DNA from 2 places in the Citricoccus sp. NR2 genome. Region 2 is predicted to be linked to the other one. Evidence: predicted binding sites of a transcription regulator. Region 2 holds the regulator's gene; the other holds the start of a gene.
The links. Region 2 encodes HrcA, which represses chaperone genes, less so after heat shock. Its sites were predicted from a motif close to TTNGCACTCGNNNNNNNCGAGTGCNAA; they were not measured.
Positions count from the first base shown of each region.

Region 1 (7,491 bases), 1.0 Mb from region 2:
GTTCATCGCCACCAATGCTGCGAGGAGTCCGATGGTCACCGCGTTGGCGGTGCGCAGCACCCGCTCGTGCTCGAGCCAGGCCTGTGGCATCAAATAGCCCACGAATTTGGTGGCGAAGGCAATCACCGAGGCTAGTAGGATCCAGAACCACAGGCTCATGAGGCCTCCTCTCGCAGAATCTCGGCGCGGGGGCGCGGCTCGGCAATGAACCAGCCCCAGATGCCGGCGACGGCGGCGGCCAACAGAATCGGCAGCCCGGCCGGCAACATCGGCAGGGTAATCGAAGTGACCAGGGCGGCGGTGACCGCCAGTGCCCAGGTGTTGCCGCTGCGCAACCGGGGCCAGAGCAGCCCCAGCATCGCTGCGGTGGCCGCACCATCCAAGCCCCAGTTGGCCGGGTCACCGAGCGCTGTCCCCGCCACCGCGCCGACAATCGTGAACAGATTCCACAGCAGATAAACACCGATGCCGGCACTCCAGAAACCAATGCTGATGCCGCGGCGGTCTGTCTGCGTGGCAGCCGTGGCGGCGGACTCATCGATGGTCACGTGCGCCGCCAGCGGTCGCAGGGCCGGGCGTGGACGCAACAGTGCCTTCATCTGCATGCCGTAGACGGCGTTACGCACCCCGAGCAGCGAGGCAGCCCCGGTGGCGGCCCCGCCCAGTTGGGCTCCGGATCCGCCGCCGAGGACTCCGATAAAGGCGAACTGGGATCCGCCGGTGAACATCAGGGCGCTCAGGGCGATGGTCTGCCAGACGGAGAGCCCGGCGGTGACGGCCAGGGCGCCGAAAGAGATACCGTACAGTCCAGTAGCGATGGCCACCGAGACGCCGGTGCGCAGGGCGGGATGCGACCAGAATGAAGGGTCAGGCTGTTCCCGTGCGAGCTCGGAGGGGGTAGCGGGCATAGCGCCCATCTTATGATCAACCCCGGGTCGTGACGGTTGCGTTTCGCACGCACATTGGATTTCTGCGCGCCGGTCTTCTCTGCTAAACTCACTAAGTCGCTTGGATCTTTAGCTCAGTTGGTTAGAGCGTTCGCTTCACACGCGAGAGGTCGCTGGTTCGAGTCCAGTAAGATCCACCACCCATCAGGGCCCTGTACAGGGGTCCTGATCTCGTTAAGAGCGGGTCGTCCGCCCGTGAAATTCCATTCCTCGTCGATCGTGGTTCACCGCCGCGAAGGCGTCATGACACACACATCAGAGATGGTCCGTCACGGACCCGCGGTCTGCCGACGGCCGCGAGTGAGCCGACAGGAGGTGGTCGAATGACCCGCGAACCGCACCCCGACGCATCCTCACCCGACGAGGTGCCGCACGGTTCTACCGCCGTCGGTGCGGCCATGGAATCAGAAACGGCGCCAGCTACCGGCCAGATCACCATTCCCGTGATCCGTCCCGCGGTCACCCTGCCCAACCCGGACGCTCAGGCGCCCCAGATGGACCCCTCGGACGGGTTCGGCCCCGAGACCGCGCCCACGGCTGCGCTGTCGGCAACGGAGACGCCGAGCACGGACACCCGTGACCTTTACACGGTGCCCGCGGCGGATCCCGAGCCCGCCCCGACCGTCGGCGCGCTGCCGGTGATCTCCGCCCCGGAAGCGTCCCGCCCGCAACCAACCCGCCCTCGGAAAGCTCAGCGAGAGCCGGGCACCTCGACCGGCCGCCCGTCCCGCGGTCTGCGCCTGCCCGCGCGTCGTCCGCGCCGTCGTGAGGAGTCAGGGTCCCAGCCGGCCGAGCCGTACCAGGAGCGGATGCCTACTCAGGTGATGAACCTGGTGAGCCGCCTGGAAACCAGCCCGTTTGCAGCTGCAGCGCGCAAAGAATACCAGAAGGCCGCTGAGGCCGCCGATATTCGCAACACCCTGGACTTCGCCATGAAGCTGGGGGAGACCATGTTCCGTTTCGGTGCCGGCGCCCTGGAAGTGGAAACTTCGATCATCGTGGTCACCCAGGCGTACGGGGTGCACGAGACCGAGATCGACATCACCAACCAGGCGTTCTCGCTGAACTATGCGCCTCCGGGGGAGACCCCGTACACGCTGCAGCGCGTGGTGCGCTCCTGGTCGCAGAACTACGCCGGGCTGGCGTTCTTGCATCGGTTGGTCTCCGCGATTGCATCCGGCGACATCACCCGCGAAGACGCTGAGCGGCAACTGGCTGAAATCCGGCACCGGCGCAAGCCGTTCCGGCCGTGGATGACGGTGTCGGCCAACGCCTTGTTCGCCGCCCTGTTCGTGCTCTACATCGGTGGCAGCCCGCTGGCCGGGCTGATGACGCTGGTGTCGGCGGCCGTCGTGGTGATCGCCATGTATTCCATGGCCCGGTTGCGAGCGCCCGAGTTCTTCACCACCATGCTGGGTGGGTTCTTGGCCACCGTGATCTCGTTGGGGTTGTTCTCCTTCGACGTGTTCAAGGACCCGGCTACGGTGGTGGCCGGCATCTTGATGATCATGTTGCCCTCGGGGCGCTTCGTCTCCGCGGTGCAGGACGGCATCAACGGCTTCCCGATCACCGCCGCCGGCCGTTTTGTCTCCGCAGCGCTGGCCTACGTCGCCATGGTTGGCGGCATCGTGCTGGCCGCCGTGTCCGCCTCACAAATGGGGGTGCCCGAGGTCGACGTGACCGCAGCCCCGGTCAACTCGTACCCGGTGTGGGTGCTGGGCATCCTGGTGTTCTTCGCCTCGGCTGGAGTGGCAGCCGTGGAGCAATCCGAGTGGCGGTTGCTACTGCCCACCGGCATTGTCGCCACCCTCGGATTCATTGGCTACGAATTCGCTCTGTTCCTGGGACTCGGTCCGGTGATTTCACCTGCCGTGGCCGCCGTCATCATCGGTTTCCTAGCGCGCATGGTCGCATTGCGTCTCGGCGCACCCCAGCTGGTGATCGCGGTGCCCTCGGTGCTGTTCTTGTTGCCCGGTCTGGCCATCTTCCGCTCCATGTACGAGATCGCCATGAACACCGGTGCCGTCAGCGGCATCGTTGGCATGGTGATGGCCTCCATCGTCATCCTGGCGGTCGCAGCCGGCTCCGTGCTGGGCGACACCCTAGCCCGCCCGCTCACCTCGAAGCTGCAAGGGAACGAACGACGGCGCATCGGCCGCCGCTGAGCCGAGCGGTCAGCGCACCTGCCAGTCCACTGGCTCCGCACCTTGGGCCCGCAAAAACTCGTTGGCCCGCGAGAAGGGTTTCGAACCGAAGAACCCGCGACGTGCCGACAGCGGGGAAGGGTGAGCAGACTCGATCACCAGCACGTGCTCGCCGGTCTGCAACACCGGGGCCATGCGGCGGGCATCGTTGCCCCAGAGGATCGCCACCAGTGGTTGGTCCCGAGCGGCCAGCGCCCGTACAGCGGTTTCGGTGATCTGCTCCCACCCCAGGCCACGGTGCGAGCCCGGTGTGCCGGCCTGCACCGTGAGCGCCCGGTTCAGCAGGGCCACACCTTGCTCGGCCCACGAGGTGAGATCACCGTGCTCGGCCGGGGCGATGCCGAGGTCGTCGTGCAGTTCCCGATAGATATTCGTCAGCGAACGCGCCAGGGGACGCACGTCGCGGGCCACGGAGAAGCTCATCCCCACCGCATGTCCCGGGGTGGGGTAGGGGTCCTGACCCAGGATCAGCACCTTGACCTCATCGAAGGGCTGGCGGAACACCCGCAGAATATTCTCGGCCGCCGGCAGCACCTGTTCCCCGGATTTCTGCCGCTCCTGCAGGGTTTCCGCCAACGCGGCGAAGGTGCCGGTGTGCCCGGCCAGCACCGCATCCCAGCCCTGATCCAGGGGTTCACGTACGTCAGAGATCAGCATCCCACCAGCCTAACCAGCCGTCGGGACCATGACCGACGTCCGAGCGCGTAAAATGGAGGATCACCGACACCCGTCGTTATGCTGGTTACCGATTCAACGAGGAGCGATCCATGCCCGGCTCTGAGCTCTCTGAGCGGGACCGGAACATCCTCGCCTTCGAGGAACAGCGTTTCACCTACCAGGGAGCGAAAGACCAGGCCATCCGCGATACGTTCGGGCTCTCGGCGACGACGTACTATCAGATTCTCGCCCGATTACTCGACGACGAACGCGCCCTGGCCTATAAACCTCTGGTAGTGCGACGATTGCGTAGACTCAGATCGACCCGATTTCGTGCCCACGGCAGTCCAGAGCAGGGGAGCTCATGACCAAGTATCCGCAGGACCACTACGATGACGTCCCGGAATACACCGACCAGGTCGGTGCTCACCGCGCCGCCGTCGCCAAGCCCGAGTCCAACACCGGGCTCAATGTGCTGATCATCGCCGCCGCGTTGGCGCTGGTCGTGGGCATCGTCGCTTTCCTCCTGTTGCCCCAGCTGCGCAACGACTGGTTCGGAGCCTCCGCACCCACGGATGAGCAGACCACCGAAGCCCCCGCCGATCCCTCCGGCACGGACGCCGACGCTGAGACCGATGCCGGGGCTGGTGAAGCTGAGACCACTGACGAGGACGCTACCGGGGGCGACGAGACCGACCCGACCGGTGGCGAAACGGGAGCGGGCGACGACCTTGAAGGCGGAGAGGAGCCGGACCCGACCGGTGCCGCCAACGTCGATTACAGCCAGGGCATCGAGGTCTACAACGCGACCATGACTCCGGGGCTGGCCGGACAAGCAACCCAACAGCTGACCAGTGCGGGCTTCAACGTGCCGATCACCGCGAACTGGCAGGGCTCCGCCGTGTCCTCATCGGTCGTGTATTACGCTGACGACGAAGCCACCGCTCAGGCCATCGCCGACGAGCTTGGCATCACCGCCGTCCACGTGCCCAGCATGGATGCCATCGCCGTGGTCCTCGCCGACGACTTCGCCGGCTGACCGCCGTAGTTCGTTCCGGCCTCAAGCACTTGCACTCGCCAGGGGTGAGTGCTAAAAATGGGGTTAGCACTCTCGGGCTCTGACTGCCAGAGCTTTCTCGAGTTAGTTGGGTCGATTACCAGTGCGTCGACCAGCCGTCGCGGGCGCTAACTCGGGCCGAGGTACCTACATCAAGACCCGTCCAGAAAGGACTGCGACAAATGGCTAAGACCATTGCATTTGATGAAGAGGCTCGCCGCGGCCTGGAGAAGGGGCTCAACACCCTTGCCGACGCCGTGAAGGTGACCTTGGGCCCCCGCGGCCGTAACGTCGTTCTCGAGAAGAAGTGGGGCGCCCCCACCATCACCAACGATGGCGTGTCCATCGCCAAGGAGATCGAGCTCGAGGATCCCTACGAGAAGATCGGCGCCGAGCTGGTCAAGGAAGTCGCCAAGAAGACGGACGACGTCGCAGGCGACGGCACCACCACCGCGACCGTGCTGGCTCAGGCCCTGGTCAAGGAAGGCCTGCGCAACGTGGCCGCCGGTGCCGACCCGATCGCCCTCCGTCGCGGTATCGACAAGGCTGTCGAAGCTGTGACCGCCCAGCTGCTCGATTCCGCTGTGGAGATCGAGACCAAGGAGCAGATCGCCGCGACCGCGTCCATCTCCGCCGCTGACACCCAGATCGGCGAGCTCATCGCCGAGGCCCTGGACAAGGTGGGCAAGGAAGGCGTCATCACCGTCGAGGAGTCCAACACCTTCGGGCTGGACCTCGAACTGACCGAGGGTATGCGCTTCGATAAGGGCTACATCTCCGGTTACTTCGTCTCCGACGCCGACCGCCAGGAAGCTGTCCTGGAGGACCCCTACATCCTGATCGTCAACTCGAAGATCTCCAACGTCAAGGACATGGTGTCCTTGCTGGAGAAGGTCATGCAGTCCGGCAAGCCGCTGCTGATCATCGCTGAGGACGTCGAGGGTGAGGCCCTGGCCACCCTGGTGGTCAACAAGATTCGCGGCACCTTCAAGTCCGTGGCCGTCAAGGCTCCCGGCTTCGGTGACCGCCGCAAGGCCATGCTGGCCGACATCGCCATCCTCACCGGTGGCCAGGTCATCTCCGAAGAGGTCGGCCTGTCCCTGGACAACGCTGATATCTCCGTGCTCGGCACCGCCCGCAAGGTTGTGGTGACCAAGGACGAGACCACCATCGTTGAGGGCGCCGGCGACGCCGACCAGATCTCCGGCCGCGTAGCCCAGATCCGCGCTGAGATCGAGAACACCGACTCCGACTACGACCGCGAGAAGCTCCAGGAGCGTCTGGCGAAGCTGGCCGGCGGCGTGGCTGTCATCAAGGCCGGTGCTGCCACCGAGGTGGAGCTCAAGGAGCGCAAGCACCGCATCGAAGACGCCGTGCGCAACGCCAAGGCTGCCGTGGAAGAGGGCATCGTCGCCGGCGGTGGCGTGGCCCTGATCCAGGCTGGCGCCAAGGTGCTGGCCGGTCTGAACCTGGAAGGCGATGAGGCCACCGGCGCCAACATCGTCAAGGTCGCTGTGGAGGCTCCGCTGAAGCAGATCGCCCTGAACGCTGGCCTCGAGCCCGGCGTCGTGGTAGACCGCGTGCAGTCCCTCGCCGACGGTGAAGGCCTGAACGCCGCCACCGGCGAGTACGAGAACCTGCTGAAGGCTGGCGTGAACGATCCGGTGAAGGTGACCCGCTCTGCACTGCAGAACGCGGCCTCCATTGCCGGTCTGTTCCTGACCACCGAAGCTGTCGTCGCAGACAAGCCCGAGAAGGCTCCGGCCGGCGGCGGCGAAGGCATGGACCCGATGGGTGGCATGGGCGGCATGATGTGATCAGCTGATCACGGATGACGCCTCGCTGACCCGAGGATCACCGACGGTGGCCCGCACTCCTGAACGGAGTGCGGGCCACCGTCGTTTTGTGGTTCGCTACTCTTGCTGAGTCTCGTCGGGCTGTTCTGGTGTCTCGTCGGATTTCTTGCGGGCCTTGCCCGAGGGGTAGAGCTCGGCGATGAGATTCTTGCGCGCCTGTCGTTCCCAGCGTTTGATCGCGGTGCGGGTGTTGAAGATCGGGTTCTGCGCCAGCAATGACCGCAGCACTTTCTCCCGACCGGCGAAGAACTGCTCGTCGGGGATATGGGCGAAATCCTGCCGGACGGCGTCACGGTAGCGGCCGTAGGCGCCCGGATTGCGTCCCAGCACCTCCAAGTCGGCATCACAGAGCACCTGGCCGCCGGGATCGTCCTCGTGGGGATCGTGGGTAAAGGTCAGCCGCACCAGCCGGGCCGTTTCGATGATCTCTGAGGCCGGCAGCCCCAGCTCGGGCAGGGTGCGCTCGGCCAGCCGGGCGGAGTCTTCTTCATCCTGCCCCGGGGGGCGGGCCGGACTTCCCAGGTAGATTGCATCGTGAAACCACGCCGCCAATTTAACGGCCCGCGGGTAGGGGCCAAAGGATTCGCCTTGTCGCTCCAACAGATCCAACGCTTTGAGTACCGAGAGCAGGTGCGAGAGGTCATGGTAGTGCCGGTGAGGTTCGCGCCAGCGCTCGATCAGACCTGTGGCGATCGGATCCCGGTCCAGCTCTGAGGTACCGGGGAAGAGCCGGTCGAAGCGCTGGTGCAGGATTTTCTGCAGCTTGCTGG
Region 1 is NZ_CP115154.1:3,285,615-3,293,105, reverse strand. It holds gene O1A05_RS15540 (AzlD domain-containing protein) at 1-159, opposite strand, end outside; gene O1A05_RS15535 (AzlC family ABC transporter permease) at 156-908, opposite strand; tRNA gene O1A05_RS15530 (tRNA-Val) at 1,011-1,087, shown strand; gene O1A05_RS15525 (threonine/serine ThrE exporter family protein) at 1,271-3,112, shown strand; gene O1A05_RS15520 (uracil-DNA glycosylase) at 3,122-3,808, opposite strand; gene O1A05_RS15515 (DUF3263 domain-containing protein) at 3,919-4,176, shown strand; gene O1A05_RS15510 (LytR C-terminal domain-containing protein) at 4,173-4,847, shown strand; gene groL (chaperonin GroEL) at 5,048-6,682, shown strand; gene O1A05_RS15500 (DUF4031 domain-containing protein) at 6,779-7,491, opposite strand, start outside.
Region 1: the regulator HrcA is predicted to act here: its motif matches at 4,876-4,902, upstream of groL (chaperonin GroEL).

Region 2 (7,491 bases):
GTCGAAGTGCCGCAAGAGGCCTTCATTGCTGCACTGTCCTCCGACGGTGGTGGCGACCAAGCCAACGCCAAGAAGTGAGTCTGACGAGGAATTTGTGCCAGGAACTCCGATAACCGCGGATCCGGCTCCGACCGACGGACTACTGCCGGACACGGTAGCGCAGACCATTAAGATCGCCAAACGCTCCGGGGCTGCGCGGACCTTTTCGCTCTACGTTCATGTGCCGTTCTGCACGGTTCGGTGTGGCTACTGCGACTTCAACACCTATACGGCAGAAGACCTGGGCCCCGGAGCGTCCCGGACCAGCTACGCAGATACAGCCATCGCTGAGATTGCCTTCGCTGCCGACGTCATGAACGCCTCGGATATTCCGGCGCGTCAGTTGCACACCGTTTTCTTTGGCGGAGGCACCCCAACGCTGTTACCGGCCGCGGACCTGGTGCGCATTCTCGATGCTGCCCGTTCTCAATGGGGCATCGCCGAGGGTGCTGAGATCACCACGGAAGCAAACCCCGATTCGGTCACTCGGGAGTCGCTATGGAAGCTAGCCGAGGGCGGATTCACCCGAGTCTCCTTCGGTATGCAGTCTGCAGTGAACCACGTGCTGGACACTCTTGAGCGCACTCATCGTCCCGAGAACGTGCCAACGGCCGTAGCCTGGGCGCGGCAGGCCGGGCTGGAAGTCTCGCTCGACCTGATCTACGGGACACCTGGGGAGAGCCTTGAAGACTGGCGCACCACGCTCGATACTGCGCTTCAGCTACAACCGGACCACATTTCCGCTTACGGGCTCATCGTTGAAGAAGGCACCAAATTCGGTGCCGCCGTCCGGAGGGGAACCCAAGCAGATACTGATCCGGACGACCAAGCGGACAAGTACCTGCTGGCCGACACCGTGTTGGCTGAACGCGGCTATCACTGGTACGAAGTCTCAAACTGGGCGCACGATCCAGACCGGCGCGGCATCAACCAAGGTCGCCACAACGTCGCCTACTGGCGGGACCAAGATTGGTGGGGTGTGGGTCCCGGAGCGCATTCGCATCTAGCGGGGGTACGCTTCTGGAATGCCAAGCACCCTGCGGCCTACGCTCAGCGTTTAAGGACCGGAGTTTCTCCGGCGATCGGACGCGAAACCCCCGACGCAGAGGCTCGCCGGCTGGAGCGGATCATGCTGGGCGTGCGTCTATCGGAAGGACTGGCCATCGCAGATTTCGACGATGACGAGCCCTTGGATCGGGCGGAGATCACCAAGCTCATTGCCGACGGACTCATTGACGGTGCCGCAGCGTTGCGTGGTCGTATCATTCCTACCCTGCAGGGACGCCTGCTCGATGACGCCATCACCCGCCGACTCGCAGGATTCTGATCAATCATCATCAGCACGTTTTCGGCACCGGGTCGTATGCTGAGCCCATGACTTTCTTGCACTCTCACCTGGCGGTGCCTACGAATGGATTCGGCGCATGAGCGGGGGCTTGGTTGCTCTGCTCGACGACGTCGCTTCTATCGCCCGGGCAGCGGCGGCCAGCGTCGACGATGTGGCCGCGGCGGCCGGCCGGGCCAGCACCAAAGCCGTGGGTGTTGTCATCGACGATACGGCGGTGACTCCGCAGTACGTCGAGGGCGTGAAGCCGGCTCGTGAGTTGCCGATGATCTGGCGGATTGCCCGCGGGTCCCTGATCAACAAACTGGTGATCATCCTGCCAGTTGCCCTGCTCTTGAGCGAATTTTTGTCCTGGGCGCTGACACCGTTGCTGATGCTCGGCGGCTCATATCTGTGCTTTGAAGGCATGGAGAAGACCATCGAGAAGTTCCGCGGCGGATCTCACAAGGGCCACGGGGCCGATCATGAGCAGCCTCGTGATGAGGATACTCTCGTCAAGGCAGCTATTTTTACCGACCTCATCCTGTCGGCCGAAATCATGGTCCTTAGCCTCAATGAGGTTGCCGATGAGACTTTTTGGCGACGTGCCATCATCCTGATCATCGTTGGTATCGGTATCACCGCGGTCGTGTACGGCGTGGTTGCCTTGTTGGTGAAGATGGACGACATTGGGCTGAAGCTCGCCACTGGCCACCGTCCCCGGTGGGCGAGTTTTGGCCGCGGCTTGGTCACCGCGATGCCCAAGGTCCTCGCCACCATCGGCGTGATCGGGACACTGGCCATGCTGTGGGTTGGCGGACACATCATGGTGGTGGGAATGGACGAATTGGGCTTCTCAATGCCCTATCACCTCATCCACGGGGCTGAGGTGCTGGTTCCGGCCGGATTCTTGGCGTGGCTGGTCAACACCGCGCTGTCCCTTGTGGTCGGCGCTATCTGGGGCGCGATCCTGGCGGGGTTGTGGTCGCTCACGCCTTGGAGCCACGGTTTGGACAGCGACGACACAACGACGGACCACGAAGCTAGTAAGGGTGCCGCGTCGGCGCAGGGCGCGAAGCGCGCGGCGCTGGGTGGCAAAACGCCCGGCGCCATCGGCGCCGGTCATCAGCATCCAACCGAGAACTGACCCGCTGGGTCAGTCCGACCGACATCAGTTGATCAGGCGGAGGTTAAACGGGTAGCGGTAAGGTCGTCCCTTGTTGACCTCAATCCCGGCCACCACCCCGGAGATCGTCATGAACAGCCACAAGAGCACCGCGACGACTCCGAAGATGGCACCGATGATCGGGAGCAGCGCCAGCAGGTTGGCAACCACGGCAACCACGGTGAGGGGCAGAGTGAAGTTCAGTGCTTCCTTGGATTCCTGGGCCGTGAAGGGTCCACGGTCACGCATCACCATGAAGATGACGAGGGAAGGAATTGCGCCGAGGAATGCGCCAAAGTGGCTGAGCATGGCCCACTGGCGGTCTTCTTGAGGGGTCAGCGGCCGAGCCGAGGTCGAGCTGGAGTTCTCCGATGCGTCGCCGCGGGGGTAGCCAGGATGCTGAGCCACAGTTCACCGTGTCCTTTGTCTGCAGATTTCGTGCGGATGTCGGCCACTAGTTTACCGGTAAATCTGGGCTCCCCGGACGCGTACACAGGGCGCTCGAAAAACTCTCAGGGAATCACTGGTCGTCGTTCAGTTGACCGGGCTCGGTCAGGAAATCGATGACCTGCTCGACCCGCCCCAACAGGGATGGTTCGATGTCTGCGTAGGTGGTGACCTGACTCAACAAGCGCTTCCAGCCAAGACCCACATCCTCCTTGGTAGAGTGCGGCCACCCCAACCACCGAAGGATCCCGGTCTTCCAATCTTGACCACGGGGAATCTCGGGCCACGCCTCGAAACCCAGCACCCGAGGCTTGATGACCTGCCACACGTCCACATAGGGATGTCCCACGATCAGCACGTTGCCGGTTGAGCCCGGTACCGCCATGGCCTCGCGGGCGATGCGTTCTTCCTTCGAACCGGCGACCAAGTGATCCACGAGAATGCCCAGGCGGCGCTGCGGACCAGGGGAGAAATCACGGATTGCGCCAGCGAGATCGTCGACCCCGTGAAGCGGTTCCACGACAATACCCTCGACGCGCAGGTCGTCGCCCCATATTTTCTCCACCAGTTCGGCGTCGTGGACACCTTCTACCCAGATCCGAGAGGCGCGCGCAACGCGGGCCCGATGCTGTTCTACTTTCACGGAGCCGGAGGCGGTACGTCGGGGTGCGGAGCGGGTGGCGGCCACGTAGGGGACCAACCGGATCGGTTCGCCGTCGATCATGAATCCGTGACCCAACGGGAAGGAACGACGCGTACCGCGTCCGTCTTCCAACACGGCAAGATGCACTCCGCCGGAACGTTCGGTGCGGATGATCGCGCCGGTGAAGCCGGACGCGGACTCCTCGATGACCTCACCCACCTGGGCCGGGACATCGCGCACCTCGCGCTTGCTGGCCCGCGGGTCCAGAGAACCCGGACCCCAGGAATCCCAATTCATCGGTGTCTCCTTCGATCAACGCCAATCCGAACGCCAGAGACGCTACCATCGGGTGGGCTCCGACACCCGCAGCGCCACGATGCAATGGGCGCCGTTGACGTACTAGACTTAGCACTGAGCAATAGTGAGTGCTAATGACAGCTGACTCGGTTGAGGAGGGGTGAACATGTCTGAATTGCCGCGTCGAATGAAGGTTCTGCAAGCGATCGTCGAAGACTATGTCTCCTCCCGTGAGCCGGTGGGGTCCAAAGCGCTGGTGGATCGACACGATCTGGGAGTGTCCTCGGCCACCGTGCGTAATGACATGGCGGCGCTGGAAGAAGAAGGACTGATCGCCGCCCCGCATACTTCCGCTGGACGCATCCCCACGGACAAGGGCTACCGGCTCTTCGTCGATCGGATCTCGGATGTGCGCCCGCTTTCGGCGGCCGAGAAACGCGCCGTCCAGATGCTCTTGGACGCCACTGATGACATCAACGACATGATGGCCCACAGCGTGCGGCTGCTTGCCCAGCTGACCCAGCAGGTCGCCATCCTCCAGTATCCACACCTCGACTCCGCGACGGTGCGGCACCTGGAAATGGTTTCGCTCGGACACGGCCGGGTGCTGGTGGTACTGATCCTCTCCTCCGGCAAAGTGGACCAGCGCACCGTCGCCATCGAGGAGCCGTTCACGGAGACGGACCTCGACGTCGTCAAGCAGACGTTCCTTGGCCACCTTCAGGGAGTGGGGCCAGCGCATGCCTCGGCCGCCATGGAAGTGGCGATGGAGCTGATTCCGCCGACCGAACAACACCTCGCCGGTTCCTTGCGAGAGGCGCTGGAGGCCTTGTTCGCCACTGGCCGAGAAGATCGCATCATCTTGGCCGGCACTGCTAACCTGGCACGCACCCCGGGGGACTTCCCGTACTCGATCGGACCGATCTTGGAAGCCCTCGAGGAGCAGGTCGTGTTGCTGAAGCTTCTCACGGAAATGGACCAAGACCTCAACGGACTCTCGGTACGCATTGGCACCGAGAATTCGGGTTCGCTCGCCGAGACCTCTGTGATCGCCGCGGGATATGGCCCCGGCCAGATTTCGAAGCTGGGCGTGGTAGGTCCGACCCGCATGGACTATCCCGGAACGATGGCCGCAGTGCGCGCTGTCGCCCGCTATTTGTCCCGCATTCTCGCGCAGTAGCGCGCCGGAAGAGGATCCCGGCACGCACGCATAACTGACGTTTCACCGATTGGAAGGAAGACTCGACACCGTGGCTGACCACTATGAGGTTCTGGGTGTCTCTCGCGAGGCGACCCGCGAGGAGATCAAACGCGCCTACCGCAAGAAGGCCCGCCGACTGCACCCGGACCACAACCCCTCACCCGAGGCGGCTGAGGAATTCAAGAACGTCTCCCGCGCCTACGATGTGCTTCAGGACGAGAACAAGCGGCGCAACTATGACGCCACGGGTAACGAGAACGGACAGGCCGCAGGCGGCTTCGGTGGTGCGGGCGGCTTCGGCGGCTTCTCCGATATTTTCGAGACATTCTTTGGTGGCGGACAGGCCTCCGGTCCGGCAAGCCGTGCCCGGCGCGGTCAGGATGCGCTGATCACCGTTCCGATCGACCTCCACGACGCCGTGTTCGGCGTGGACAAGACCATCGAGGTCGACACCGCGGTGCGCTGCGAGACGTGCAACGGCACCTGCTGCGAGCCCGGTACCTCTCCGGAGACCTGTAGCCACTGTGCCGGACAGGGACAAGTACGCCGCCCGGTCCGCTCCATTCTGGGCACCGTGATGACCGCTGAGCCGTGCCCGCAGTGCCGTGGCTTCGGCACCACCATCCCCAGCCCCTGCCACGAATGCGGTGGGCAGGGTCGAGTGCGCGATCGTGCATCGATGACCATCAAGATCCCTGCCGGTGTGGACGTGGGCACCCGCATCCAGCTCGCCGGGCGCGGCGAGGCCGGTATCGGCGGGGGGCCCAATGGTGACCTGTTCGTGGAGATCGACGTCCGCAATCACGACGTGTTCACCCGCGATGGCGTGCACCTGACCGCCACCATGTCGCTGCCGATGACGGCCGCGGCGCTGGGCACCGAGGTCACCCTGGATACTTTTGACGGGGAGCAGTCCATCAAGGTCAAGCCCGGAACCCAGTCCGGCGAAGTGCACACCCTGAAGGGACTCGGCGTTGGCCGCTTGCGTGGTACCGGTCGCGGCGATCTGAAGGTGACCCTGCGCGTGGAGACCCCTTCCAAGCTGGATGACGAACAGCGCGAGCTCCTCGAGAAGCTGGCCCAGCTGCGCCATGAAGACATCGTGCACGGACAGGTCGAGACTCGCGGGCTGTTCTCCAAACTCAAGGAGAACTGGCGTAACCGTGACTGATCCGCTGTTTCTGGTGCCCGCCGGCAGCCTGGCTGGTCTTGAAGAAGGCGACCAGGTACGGCTCGGCTCGGCTGAATCCGCCCACGCGGTGAAAGCCATGCGGCTGCAGGCCGGGGAGACCGTACTGGTCGCCGATGGATGCGGGCAGTACGCCACCGGCGTGGTCTCGGATACCTCGGCCGTCGCAATGTCCGTGACGATCCAGCAGTGGGGGAGCACCCCCGAAGCGCAGCCGCGTCTGGTGTTGGTCCAGGCGCTGGCAAAAGGCGACCGGGACCTGTTGGGCGTCCAGACGGCCACTGAAGTGGGTGTCGACGCCGTCATCCCGTGGGAGGCTCAGCGCTCGGTGGTCCGGCTGAAGTCCGACAAAATCGACAAAACGCTGGCTAAATGGCGGACGAGCCTGGAAACGGCGGCCAAGCAGGCCCGCCGCACTCGGGTTCCTACCTTGCGCGATCCCGTGACCGGCACCGACATTGCGGGCCTGGTGGCCAGCGACACGATAGTTCTCGTCCTGGACGAGAACGCCACCGACTCGTTGGCTGCTGTTGTGTCCGGATGGGAACCGGCACACCTGCGGGCCGCCGTTGATTTGGTGCTCGTCGTCGGCCCGGAAGGCGGCATCAGTGATGCGGAGGTGTCCGCGCTGGTTGAGGCCGGGGCGTATCGGGTGCGCATGGGCGAGCACGTCATGCGTTCATCCACGGCCGGACCCATCGCGGTCGCTCTCGTCCAACAACTGTTGTCCCGCTGGTGAGGACCCGGGATAAACTGAGGCAACCGCGGGATTGACCAAGCCCGACCCAGCATCCGAGGGAGATGACCCGTCCACTGTGACTGACCTGGAACAGCCAGCCTCCGCCGACGACGAAATCAGCATCAGCTTCTCGTCCGCCGACGCCATGATCCGAACCTTCGGTCCCCAAGACCTGCTGTTGCGCGTGCTCGAAGGCGTCTATCCCGGGCTCCGGCTGTCCGTACGCGGAGAAACCCTCACCGTTTCCGGCCCGGCCCCGGCGGTGCGCCAGACCGAGACCATCGTGGATGAGCTGCATGGCACCGCCCAATCGGGGGTGACCGTCTCGGCGGACGTCATTGAACAAACCGTGTCGTCCGTGCGTCAGGCCGCCAACCCCACTGATATGTCGGCCCGACGGGGCACGGAGTCCATTGTCTCCTCGCGCGGTCGCGCCATCCGGCCCAA
Region 2 is NZ_CP115154.1:2,254,036-2,261,526, forward strand. It holds gene lepA (translation elongation factor 4) at 1-78, shown strand, start outside; gene hemW (radical SAM family heme chaperone HemW) at 95-1,366, shown strand; gene O1A05_RS10530 (DUF808 domain-containing protein) at 1,464-2,510, shown strand; gene O1A05_RS10535 (DUF4870 domain-containing protein) at 2,535-2,936, opposite strand; gene O1A05_RS10540 (DUF3097 domain-containing protein) at 3,049-3,915, opposite strand; gene hrcA (heat-inducible transcriptional repressor HrcA) at 4,082-5,095, shown strand; gene dnaJ (molecular chaperone DnaJ) at 5,166-6,287, shown strand; gene O1A05_RS10555 (16S rRNA (uracil(1498)-N(3))-methyltransferase) at 6,280-7,044, shown strand; gene O1A05_RS10560 (PhoH family protein) at 7,121-7,491, shown strand, end outside.